2 regions of the Carboxydocella sp. JDF658 genome follow, and region 1 is predicted to be linked to the other one. Evidence: predicted binding sites of a transcription regulator. Region 1 holds the regulator's gene; the other holds the start of a gene.
What was found. The regulator LexA, encoded in region 1, represses DNA repair genes until DNA is damaged. The targets are predictions, from matches to a motif close to CNAACANNTGTTNG.

Region 1 (6,188 bases):
ACGGCCAGTTCCTATCACTGCTGCTCCTGCGGCTTTGGCCAGTTCCGGCATGATTTCAGGCTCGGGGTTAGCCATTGCCAGGATAATCGGATTGGGGGCCATGGATTTTACCATCTCTACATCAACCTGTTTTGCTTTGGAAAGGCCCATAAAGACATCTGCGCCTTTTAAAGCATCACGGAGGGACGTTGTCACCATTTCCTGATTGGTCTTTTCAGCTATGGCCTCTTTATAGGGATTCATCCCCTCTTTTCTACCTTTGTAAATGGGACCTTTACTGTCGCACATAATAATATTCTTCACACCTAAACTCATTAACAGTTTAGTACAAGCGATGGCAGAGGCACCGGCACCATTGACTACTAGTTTTATTTCTTCAATCTTTTTATTTACAACTTTTAATGCATTGATAATCGCGGCAGCTGCTACAATGGCTGTACCATGCTGGTCATCGTGGAAAATAGGAATGTTTGTTTCCTTTTTTAGCCGTTCTTCTATGATAAAGCAATTTGGAGCTGCGATATCCTCCAGATTTACTCCACCGAAAGTAGGTTCCAGTAATTTTACTGTTTCCACGATTTTATCAGGGTCCTTGGTATTTAAACAAATTGGGAAAGCATCTACGCCGGCAAATTCTTTAAACAATACAGCTTTTCCTTCCATTACAGGCATTGCTCCAAGAGGCCCAATATCTCCCAAACCTAACACTGCGGTCCCGTCGGAAACTACTGCAACTAGATTGCCTTTAGCAGTATATTCATAGATCTTCTCCGGTTCTTTACTGATTTCGCGACATGGTTCTGCTACACCGGGTGAATAAGCCAGGCTTAGCTCTTCAGCATTATTGACTGGCACTTTAGAAATAACTTCAATCTTTCCTATGTGTTTACGGTGCAACTCTAATGCTTTTTCATAGATGTTCATGAATTATGCCTCCTTTAGCTTGTTGCATATTTTTCTTTTCCTAATTCATAAAGGTCACTACCATAGCAGTCATTAACGACGATTACAGGAAAGTTTTCTACATAAAGAGAATAAATTGCCTCAGCCCCCAGTTCAGGATAAGCTATTACTTCCGCTTTTTTAATGCATTTTGCCAGCAAGGCTCCTGCGCCCCCAATGGCAGCAAAATATACCGCTTTATTTTTGATAATTGACTCTTTCACGGCAGAGGACCTGAGTCCTTTGCCGATCATGCCTTTCAGACCCTTTTCAAGGAGTTTTGGTGTATAAGCGTCCATTCTTCCACTGGTAGTAGGCCCAGCAGATCCGATTACCTGTCCGGGTTTTGCAGGTGTAGGACCGACATAATAAATAATCTGACCTTCCAGCTCGATGGGCAGGGGTTCGTTTTTATCGATTAATTCAACCAACTTTTTGTGAGCTGCGTCCCGCGCGGTATAGATATAACCTGTAATTAATACTTGTTGACCTGCTTTCAGGCTTTCAACCATTTCGTCGGTAAGTGGTGGTGTAATTATAATCTCAGCCATAATTTACCTCCTCATAGAACAATTTCTTTATGGCGGGCAGCATGACAGTTAATATTAACTGCTACCGGTAAACTAGCAATATGGGCAGCATATAGTTCGATATGAACTGCTAGAGCAGTAATTTTGCCCCCCAGTCCCTGTGGACCAATGCCACTTGAGTTAATTTCCTGTAATAATTGTTCTTCTAATTCTGCGGCAATTTTATCGGGGTTTTTGCTACCAACAGGTCTCAATAAAGCTTTTTTGGCCAATAAGGCGCATTTTTCAAAGGTGCCACCAATTCCAACTCCGACAATAATCGGAGGGCAAGGATTTGGACCTGCATTTTTTACAGTTTCCAGGACAAATTTCTTTACTCCAGTTATACCATCTGCTGGTTTTAACATCTTTAAGGCACTCATGTTTTCACTACCGCCACCCTTAGGAGCGACCACTATTTTAAGCTGGCTTCCTGGTACAATCTCAAGATGGATGACTGCCGGAGTGTTATCTTTAGTATTAACCCGTTCAAGAGGATGACCGACTATAGATTTCCGTAGATAACCTTCAACATATCCCGATCTTACTCCTTCATTGATGGCAGTAATCAGGTCACCACCTGTGATATGAACATCCTGACCTAACTCTACAAAGATAACAGCAAATCCGGTATCCTGACAGATAGGCATTTGTTCTTCTCGTGCAATCTGTGCATTTTGTAATAATAAATTCAAGATTTCTTTTCCGTTTGGAGATTGTTCTGTTTCTGTAGCTTTTTTTATGGCATTCTCTACATCCTCAGGCAAAAAATAATTTGCTTCTTTTACCAGGTTTGCTACTGCAAGCCTAATTTCATCCACATGGATTTCTCTGATTGTCATTTAGGATTTTACCTCCTTTTGTTTTCTTTTTGTTTATTGCAAAAATGATGCCAATTGCAAAATAAATTTGTTGACGTATACAACACACATTTTGTTCTAAAATAAAGAAAATTACGGGTTTGATCTTTTTTAAATTTTAAAAAGAAGAAAACCCGCATATACGGGTTATAACTGGTATTTTTTCAATTTGTTATATAAGGTAGCTAAAGAAATATTTAAGGCTTTTGCCGCCATTTTTTTGCCCTCAACTGAATTACCAAATCGCTCTAAGGCTTTCTTTAACAGTATTTTCTCCATTTCATCAAAAGGTATAAGATCTTCAACAATTGGCAGAGTTGCAGTGGTAGAAACAGGTTCTAAGTACTGGACGAGATGTTTGGGAGTAATTAAATCTTCATCAGCTATTACCATGGCCCGTTCAATCACGTTTTCAAGTTCCCGTACATTTCCAGGCCAATCATAGGATTCCAGGATTATCTCTGCCTGTTTAGAAAGGCCTTTTATTTTTTTGCCCAGCTTACGGTTAAACTTGACTATTAATGAATTTGCAATCAGGATGATATCATCTTTTCTTTGGCGTAATGGCGGAATAGTTATTTCCACTACATTCAGGCGATAATAAAGATCTTCCCGAAAGGTACCTTTGCGAACCAGTTCCTTTAAATCTCGATTGGTTGCTGCAATTATTCTAACATCAACCTGGATAGTTTGAGTGCCACCAACTCTTTCGAATTCCATTTCCTGTATAACTCTTAAGAGTTTCGCTTGCAAATATAAATTCATATCACCAATTTCATCTAGAAAAATTGTTCCTCCATTAGCCAGTTCAAATTTACCCAGTTTTGTCTTAACTGCACCGGTAAAAGCTCCTTTTTCGTGGCCAAAAAACTCACTTTCCAGCAAGCTATCTGGTATAGCAGCACAGTTGACTTTAATAAAGGGTTTGTCTCTCCGAAGACTATATTGATGGATAGCGTGAGCGAATAACTCTTTACCAGTTCCGCTTTCTCCTAACAATAAAATTGTAGAATTACTCAGGGCAGCTTTTTTTGCTATATTTATTACTTTTCTCAATTCCTCATTATTGCCTATAATTGTATCAAAAGTATATTTAGAGCCTGTAATTTGACCTAAGCGATCATACAGGTTTTCAATTATTGATGTGCTTCTTTTTAATTCTTCCATCACTTTCATGAAGTCTGTTAAGTGGTTAAATACCACAACTGCACCAACCATTTGTCCATCTATTATAATGGGCGAAGCATTGGATACAACCTCGACATTGGTACCTCCTACTTTGGTACGCCAGCCATAAATATTTTTCCTGGTTCGCAAACATTCAGCCAGGGCACCATCGGGTGAGGCGGAAAAAATGTTCTGGCCGATTCTTTCTTCTGCGGTAATACCTGTGATTTTAGTAAAAGCAGGGTTGACATATTTGATATATCCATTGATATCTGCTACCTCAATAGCTTCCTGAACACTGGCCAGAATAGCATCCATTTCCCCTTTAATTCTTTTTATTTCCAGCAATTGTTTCTTTTCTTCCAGCAGTTTTTGTTTTGCTTTAACAACAAGCATCATTAGATCAGCTGCTTGAGCATCCATAACCGCCATACTAGGTGGTTTAAGTTTACGAATGGTTTCCTGGACCAATGGTTTGCCAGTAGCTTCGATTAAAACATCAATATTAATGGTATCCAAAAAATCATAGAAATTGTTGGTAATAGGAACCCCATCTGCTCGAGCCAATTTCAGACCCGGAGCATCTTCATTTATGTCACAGACACCTACAATGACACAATCTTCAATGGTTTTTAACACTTGATAAATAGCGCTTCCACCCTGCCCCATTCCTACTATTGCCACTCTTACTCCTGACATACTCCTCACCCCACCTTTTTAATTCTACAATAGTTGCCATAATCCTTTCTAAGATTTAAAAAAGTTTTTCTTTTTTGCGAACTATTGTTTGCAATCTATTCATATTGCTGTATAATAGTTTAAAAGAGAGATGGAGGTGCATTATGGATAATAAGCTTAATGCTAAACAGCAAGCTGTCCTGGATTTTATTAAACAGGAGATAAAAAGAAAAGGTTATCCGCCATCTGTTCGGGAAATTGGTAAAGCAGTTGGGTTCAGTTCCAGCTCCACGGTTCATAATTATTTGAATCAACTGGAAAAACTGGGTTATATTCGCCGCGATCCAGCCTTGCCTAGAGCGATTGTTGTTAACGAACCGGATAACGATTATTATTTTGAGAAGGATATGGTTGAGGTTCCTTTGCTAGGTAAGGTTACTGCGGGTTTGCCGATTCTGGCTGTAGAGAACATTGAAGAGAGGTTTCGTTTTCCCCGGGGATTATTGCCGGTAGGCGGAAATATATTTATGTTGCGGGTAATTGGTGATTCCATGATCAATGCAGGTATTTATCCTAACGATTATGTCTTTGTAAAGCAACAGCCTTTTGCACACAACGGGGAAATCGTAGTGGCATTAATCGATGAAGAAGCGACTATAAAAAGATTCTTTATTGAAGGAGAAAAAATTGTTTTAAGACCTGAGAATGAAAAGTATAAGCCTATTATTTTGGATGAAGTCTCTATCCTGGGTAAAGTCATTGGTTTATATAGAAAAATGTGAGTCTCAACTATCCAGTTGAGACTCACATTTTTTATGTTAGCCAGAGGAACGTTCCAATCATGCTTAAGGCAATTATCAGTTTTAGCAGAAATCCAATAATAAAACCCCGGGCGGCTCCTTTTAGAGTAATGAGAATTTGTTTAAGTTCTTTTCCACTTAGTATCTCACCTATTAGTAACCCCAGAACAGGCCCTATTAAAAAACCAACTGGAGCCCAGAAAAAACCCAGGATTCCTCCTATGAGCAATCCCCACATACCATAGCGGGAAACGCCGGCCTGTTTCGAGCCAATTATGCCGGCAAAATATTCGATTAGCCAGCTAAGGACAGTTAAAGCTGCAAACAATAAGAGCCAGGCAATATTAATGACAGTAAAATTAGTATTCCAGGCATAAATGAAAATAGCAATGAAGATCAATGGTATGCCCGGAATAACTGGTAAAAATGTTCCTAGTAAACCAAGTATCATAACCAAAACATAGGCCCAGTAATAATCAACCATAATTTGCCTCCTCTATCTGGTACGGCGATCTTTTACATAGACAGAGCCTTCTTGTGACTTAGCGTATTTTTTTAGCTCAGAAGCAATTTCGGAGACCTGCCAGTGGTTTTCAATATTGCGATGTTCATTGCTTACTACGGCAATAGAAACGGAAACCAGACTAAACTTGCACTCTTTACCCTGTCTATCTTTTGTAACAATGTAACCTCTTTTTCGGTCATCGGCATTGTATAATAAAGGCACGGTAGCATCAAAACGGGTGATAATTTGCTGACATATTTCATCTACCTTGTCAGGGGTTGTGATGGCGATAAAATCATCGCCCCCGATGTGACCGATAAAATCATCGACATTACCCAGGTTTCTTACACACTGGGTTAAGATATGAGCTAGAAGTTTGATTACTTCATCACCTTTAAGGAAACCATAGACATCATTATAAGCTTTGAAGTTATCCAGATCTAAATACATTACCGCGAATTTCCGGCTCTTGTCATTTATTCGCCGTTTAATTTCTTCTTCTATCATAATATTTCCGGGCAGGCCTGTTAGGGGATTAAAAGATTTTTCCTGCTTGGCCCGGCGCAAATGGGTTTTTATTCTGGCTACGAGTTCATCCAGATCGAAGGGTTTGGTTACATAATCATCAGCACCAGCTTCCAACCCAGCTACCACGTCCTGTGTTTGC
Region 2 (6,188 bases), on a different contig from region 1:
TGGTGACTTTTGACCTGTTCCTGCGCCCCATTTTACGGGCTCTGCTGGGGCTACCCGCTCCTGCTCCCTACCGGGACCGGGAAGGCAGACTGACAGTCACTGCCCGGCTGGAGCGGAATGTCCTCTCCGGTCCGGCCCGGGAGGATCATGTGCGCTGTGCCCTGGAGTGGCGGGAGGGGGAATTGTGGGCAGTCCCCATTCTGGGCAAATCCAGCCTATTATCCACCATGGTCAAAGCCGATGGCATTTTGCGCATTCCTCTGGAACAGGATGGCATCAGTGCCGGGGAACTGGTCAGTATCGGCTTGTTTGAGGAGGGTTAAATTTGGGCAAGAAAGTCTATCTGGATAATTTACCGCGGCAGGAAACCCTGGCCAATTATCTGAGCCAGCTGGAGCAGGCAGGGGTAAGACCGCTGCTTCCAGAGCGGCTGGCGGTAGAACAGGCCCTGGGCCGGACGGTAGCCAGGGCCATTCGGGCCCAGCTGGCCAATCCCCATTATCCGGCTTCAGCTATGGATGGGTATGCGGTCAGAGCGGAAACCACCTTTGGGGCCAGCGAGACCAAACCGGCCCGGCTCCTGGTGGGGTCGGAGGCGGTTTATGTGGATACCGGGGATGTGATTCCCGCCGGTTATGATGCAGTGGTAATGATTGAACAGGCGACTCCCCGGGGAGAGTATGTGGAAATCAATGGGGCGGCTGCGCCCTGGCAGCACATACGCCTGGTAGGGGAGGATATTGCTGCCGGTGAAGTGCTGGCCTGGCCGGGGGATCGCATTACTCCATACCTGGCGGCGGCTTTGCTGGCTGCCAATGTAACTGAGGTAGAAGTACGGGCCCGGCCCCGGGTGGCCGTCTTCCCCACCGGTACGGAACTGGTGGAACCAGGGAGTAAAGTGAAGCCTGGGGATATCCTGGAATTCAATTCCCGTTTGCTGGCCGGTTTGATCGAGGAATGGGATGCAGTGGCAGAACGGCAACCCGCTCTGCCTGACGACTATGAGCTGCTCAAGGCCAGGGTGGCGGAAGCGGCAGCAAACTATGACCTGGTAGTCATCAATGCCGGCTCTTCTGCCGGTTCCGAGGATTTTACCGCCCGGGTGATTGCGGAACTGGGCACCCTGGTCAGTCACGGGGTAGCCATCAAGCCCGGCAAACCGGTGATTCTGGGCGAGGTTCAGGGTAAGCCGGTGATCGGTCTGCCCGGTTATCCCGTATCCGCGGCCCTTACCTGTGAACTTTTCGTGAAACCGGTGCTGGAACTGCTGCGGGGCGGGCAGTTGCCAGGGCGGGCGACGGCCCGGGCCCGCCTGGTCCGCAAGGTGGTATCTCCCCTGGGCCAGGAGGAGTTTGTGCGGGTTAAACTGCTGGCCCAGGAAGCGGAGCTGGTCGCTGTGCCCCTGGGCCGGGGAGCAGGAGCCATTTCTTCCCTGGTCCAGGCCGATGGTTTGCTGGTGGTTCCGCGCCTCAGTGAGGGCTTTGAAGCCGGGACGGAAGTGGAAGTCCAGCTTTTCCGCCCCCTGGCGGAAATCCAGGAACAGTGGTGGTTTGGCGGTACTTACTGGCGGCCCTTTGAAGAAAAGTTGCTGGAACTGGCTCAGCAAGGGCAAAAAGTGGGCTATTACCCCACCGGCTCCCAGGCCGGTTTTCTCGCCCTCAGCCGGGGGGAAGTTCATGGAACTCTCTGGGCGGGAGAACAGCCCCCGGCTGCTTTTCCCGCCCGGTTGCTGGGAAAACGGCTGATGGGCTGGGCTTACCGGGAGAGCGAGCCTGGCCCGGAACCGGGCAGGGAGGAGAGTCATCTCCTTAAAGGTGCGGCAGCAGTGATGGCGGGGCTGTGGCCCAGGGCCTGGTGCAGTCAGGAAGTGGCTGAACTTTATCAGTTGCAATTTAAACCGGTACAGGAGGAACAGGTCTGGCTTTTGGTACGGCCGGAAAAGGCCTTCCTGCTGGACCGCTGGGAAGGCGGGACCTGAGATGAAGGACACCTTTGAACGGGAAATTAATTATTTACGCATTTCCATTACTGATCGCTGCAATTTGCGCTGCCTTTACTGCATGCCGGCAGACGGAGTGGAGCTAAAGGAACATGAGGACATTTTGCGCCTGGAGGAAATCACTGAAATAGTGCGAGCCGGGGCGGCAGTAGGTATCAGCAAAATCCGCATTACCGGCGGTGAGCCCCTGGTCCGACGGGGTGTGGTGGAGTTTATCCGCCAGCTCAAGGCTATTCCCGGCATAGACGATATTGCCCTGACCACCAATGGGGTTTTGCTGGCTCCTCTGGCAGCAGAACTGAAAGCTGCCGGGTTAAACCGGGTAAATGTTTCCCTGGATACCCTGCGCTCTGACCGGTTTCGGGAACTGACCAGGGGGGGACAAATTGAAAAAGTCTGGGAGGGGCTGGCGGCGGCCCTGGAGCATGGTCTCACTCCTGTGAAGCTCAATATGGTAGTCATGCGCGGCTTCAATGATGATGAATTGTTTGATTTTGTGGAACTAACCAGGGAGCGGGAATTGCACGTCCGCTTTATCGAGCTGATGCCTATTGGCACGGCCGATGCCTGGGCCCATCAGCGCCGTCTGACGATGGAAGAGATTCTTTTGCAGCTGGGCCGTCGCTATACCTTAGAACCAGGGCCCAGGATTGCCGGCTGGGGACCGGCTCGCTATTATCAGGTGCCGGGTTACCGGGGGACGGTGGGATTTATCAGCCCCATCAGCCAGCATTTCTGTGGCACCTGTAACCGTCTGCGCCTGACAGCCGAAGGGATGCTCAGACCTTGCCTCCATGCCAGACGGGAAGTGGATATCAAAACCCCCCTCCGGCAGGGGGCCAGGTTCGAGGAACTGGTGGCAATTTTTCAGGATGTCATCGGCCAGAAGCCCCAGGCCCACAGCATGGGGGAAACGGGCTGGGGTGAAAATGAGCGCAAAATGTTTCAGATAGGAGGCTGAAGCGGTGGAACTGACCCATTTTGATTCCCAGGGCCGGGCGCGTATGGTGGATGTTTCTGCCAAGGAAGTGACCCGGCGGGAGGCGGTAGCCCGCGGGGAAGTACGAATGCACCCCCGGACCCTGGCTTTGATCAAGGAGGGGAAAATGGCCAAGGGGGATGTGCTGGCTGTAGCCCAGGTAGCGGGCATCATGGGTGCCAAAGCTACTTCCAGCCTGATTCCCATGTGCCATCCTCTTTTTATCAGCGGGGCGCGCCTGGATTTTCAGCTGGATGAAAACAATTCCCGGGTGCTGATCGAGGCCCGGGTCAAGACGGCCGGGCAAACGGGAGTGGAGATGGAAGCCCTGACGGCAGTAAGCATTGCGGCTCTGACCATCTATGATATGTGCAAGGCCGTGGACAAGGACATGGTTATCGGCGAAATTCGCCTGGTGGAAAAAACGGGGGGCAAAAGCGGCCACTATCTACGGGAAGGGGAAGAACAATGGGGAAAATAGTAGCAGTATGTATCAGTGAGAAAAAAGGCATGCGCAAGAAAAATGTGGGTGCCGGGGAACTGGTGCCTGATTTCGGTCTGGCCGGAGATGCCCATGGCGGACCCTGGCACCGCCAGGTTAGCCTGCTGGCTCTGGAGAGCATTGAGAAAATGCGGCAGCTGGGACTGGAGGTAGGCCCCGGAGATTTTGCCGAAAACCTGACCACAGAAGGGATTGACCTGCTCAGCTTGCCGGTGGGCACCAAATTGCGCCTGGGTCCGCAGGCTGTGGCGGAGGTAACCCAGATCGGCAAAGAGTGCCACACCCGTTGCGCTATTTATTATCAGGCGGGGGATTGTGTCATGCCCAAAGAGGGGATTTTTGTCAAAATCCTGACCGGTGGTCCCATCAAGGTAGGGGACCAGGTGGAGGTGCTGCAGGATGGCTAAATTCACCTTTGCGGTGTTGACCGCCTCGGATAAAGGCTCCCGGGGGGAGCGCCAGGATATGAGCGGTCAGGTTATCCGGGAGCTGGTGGAAGAAATCGGCGGAGAACTGGCAGAATATCTGGTGATTCCCGATGAGCTGGAAGTAATTAAGGAAAAGCTGCTCTGGCTGGTAGATGAACGAGGAGTGGATCTTATTCTCACCACCGGTGGCACCGGGCTTGGGCCGCGGGATGTTACCCCCGATGCTACCCTGCAGGTGATAGACCGTCTGGTTCCTGGAATTGCAGAAGTGATGCGGATGGAAAGCCTGAAAAAAACCAGCCGGGCCATGCTGTCCCGGGCGGTAGCCGGGCAGCGGAAACGGTCCCTGATCATTAACCTTCCCGGCAGTCCCAAGGCAGTACAGGAATGCCTGGAAGTTATCCTGCCGGCCCTGCCCCATGGGATTGAGATTATGAAGGGACAAACAGGGGAGTGTGCCCGGCAATAAAACAGAGGTGCGAACCTCTGTTTTATTTTGGGGCTTGACAGAACAGATGTTCAAAAAGTATAATAGACCTGGGATGGAACATTTGTTCAGAGGAGGCGGTAGGATTGGAGCCCACTATTTTACTGATCGATATGAACGCCTTTTTCGCCTCGGTCCATCAGGCCCTGGACCCGGGCTTACGGGGTAAGCCGGTGGTGGTATGCGGGGATCGGGAGCAGCGCCGCGGGATTGTGCTGGCAGCATCCTATGAAGCCAAAAAATACGGGGTCAAAACGGGGATGACTGCCTGGGAGGCCCGAACCCTTTTGCCCCATGGTATCTATGTCCGTCCTGACTATGGCCAGTATCTGGCTTTCTCCCGCCGCATCCTGCAAATCATCCGGGAGTATTCGCCGCTGGTGGAGCCCTTTTCCATTGATGAAGCTTTTGTTGATCTCAAGGGGTGTGAGGGGTTGTTCGGGGATGTTCTGACAGTGGCCCGGGAGATGAAGCGGCGGATTCGGGAGGAAGTGGGGGTGACCTGTTCGGTCGGGATTGGGCCCAATAAACTGGTAGCCAAAATGGCGGCAGAACTGGAAAAACCCGATGGTTTAACTTTGCTGCGCGGGGAAGATGTGCCCCGGCGGCTCTGGCCCCTGCCGGTGCGGGAGCTATTTGGCGTGGGTAGCAGGACGGAACGGAAATTGCAGGCTCTGGGCATCAAGACCATCGGTGACCTGGCAAATTTCCCGGTAGAGGTGCTGGAGCGGCGGTTTGGCATCATCGGGCGAGTATTACATATGTCAGCCAATGGTATTGATTACAGCCCGGTCAGTCCGGGGTCCCTGGAAACGGCCAAATCCATTGGCAATCAGATGACTTTGCCCCGGGACTATGCCAGTTACCGGGAGTTGAGGGCAGCGATTCTGGAACTGGCGGAAATGGTAGGGCGGCGGGTACGTCAGGGAGGATATGAAGGCAAAACCGTTTCCCTGACCCTGCGGGATAGTGAACTCCATTTTTATTCCTGGTCGGCCAGCCTCTGGGAATATTCGGATTTGACCGAGGATATTTACCGCCAGGCCTGCACTTTGCTGGAGCGCTACTGGCCGGAAGGGAAAAGGGTACGGCTGGTAGGAGTGGGCCTTTCTAAATTGCGCCCCAAAACCGCCTTGCAGCTGGATGTTTTCGGGGAAAAGCTGAAACTGGAGCGGTTAAACCAGACCTGTGATCTGATTCGGGAACGCTTTGGCCGTTACAGCATCATGCGGGGAGGGGCCTTGACTGAGGCGGGGATTCATTATGGACAGAGGGAATAAGCTGTGGGAGGGACATCGCATGTTATTGCCGGAAATGCGGGAACTGGTTATTCACGAACAGGCAGGCAAACCGCCCTGGAAAAGACTGGAGGAAGCGGACAGGGAAAAAATCAGGGGCCTGTTGCAGCAGGCCTGGCAGGAAGAAAAAGGCATCCGGATCATATATTACTGGCAGGGGCAGGCCAAAGAGTTGCTTTTTTCCTCCTTTCGCCTGCAGGGAGGGGTGCTGGAAGGGGTCACTCCCCAGAACAGGATACGGCGGCTCAGGGAACGATATATCATTGAAGTGCAACTGGTTGATTGGGAATGGTAATTAATGATATAAAAGAGTAATAAACCATGGAAATGGCAAGGTGAATTTGATAAAATACTGCTAAAAGGTGTAAAAGTAAACACAAAGGAAATAGAAGGAAGGAATAAAATGAAGAAGAAAAATGAAGGTATCAAATGTAATTATTGTGGGGAACTTTTCGGAAAGGTTGCCATCAAGAGGCATCTGGAGAAGTGTGAGGT

Region 2: the regulator LexA is predicted to act here: its motif matches at 4,453-4,466, upstream of dinB (DNA polymerase IV).

The regions. Positions count from the first base shown of each region.
Region 1 covers NZ_BDLR01000096.1:9,271-15,458, forward strand. The annotation lists gene JDF658_RS11710 (NADP-dependent malic enzyme) at 1-924, opposite strand, end outside; gene JDF658_RS11715 (Fe-S-containing hydro-lyase) at 939-1,493, opposite strand; gene JDF658_RS11720 (fumarate hydratase) at 1,505-2,353, opposite strand; gene JDF658_RS11725 (sigma 54-interacting transcriptional regulator) at 2,519-4,237, opposite strand; gene lexA (transcriptional repressor LexA) at 4,381-4,998, shown strand; gene JDF658_RS11735 (DUF456 domain-containing protein) at 5,030-5,500, opposite strand; gene JDF658_RS11740 (response regulator) at 5,513-6,188, opposite strand, start outside.
Region 2 covers NZ_BDLR01000007.1:22,964-29,151, forward strand. The annotation lists gene glp (gephyrin-like molybdotransferase Glp) at 1-323, shown strand, start outside; gene JDF658_RS02040 (molybdopterin-binding protein) at 326-1,978, shown strand; gene moaA (GTP 3',8-cyclase MoaA) at 1,980-2,960, shown strand; gene moaC (cyclic pyranopterin monophosphate synthase MoaC) at 2,965-3,459, shown strand; gene JDF658_RS02055 (MOSC domain-containing protein) at 3,447-3,887, shown strand; gene JDF658_RS02060 (molybdenum cofactor biosynthesis protein B) at 3,880-4,377, shown strand; gene dinB (DNA polymerase IV) at 4,482-5,675, shown strand; gene JDF658_RS02070 (hypothetical protein) at 5,695-5,988, shown strand; gene JDF658_RS02075 (hypothetical protein) at 6,097-6,188, shown strand, end outside.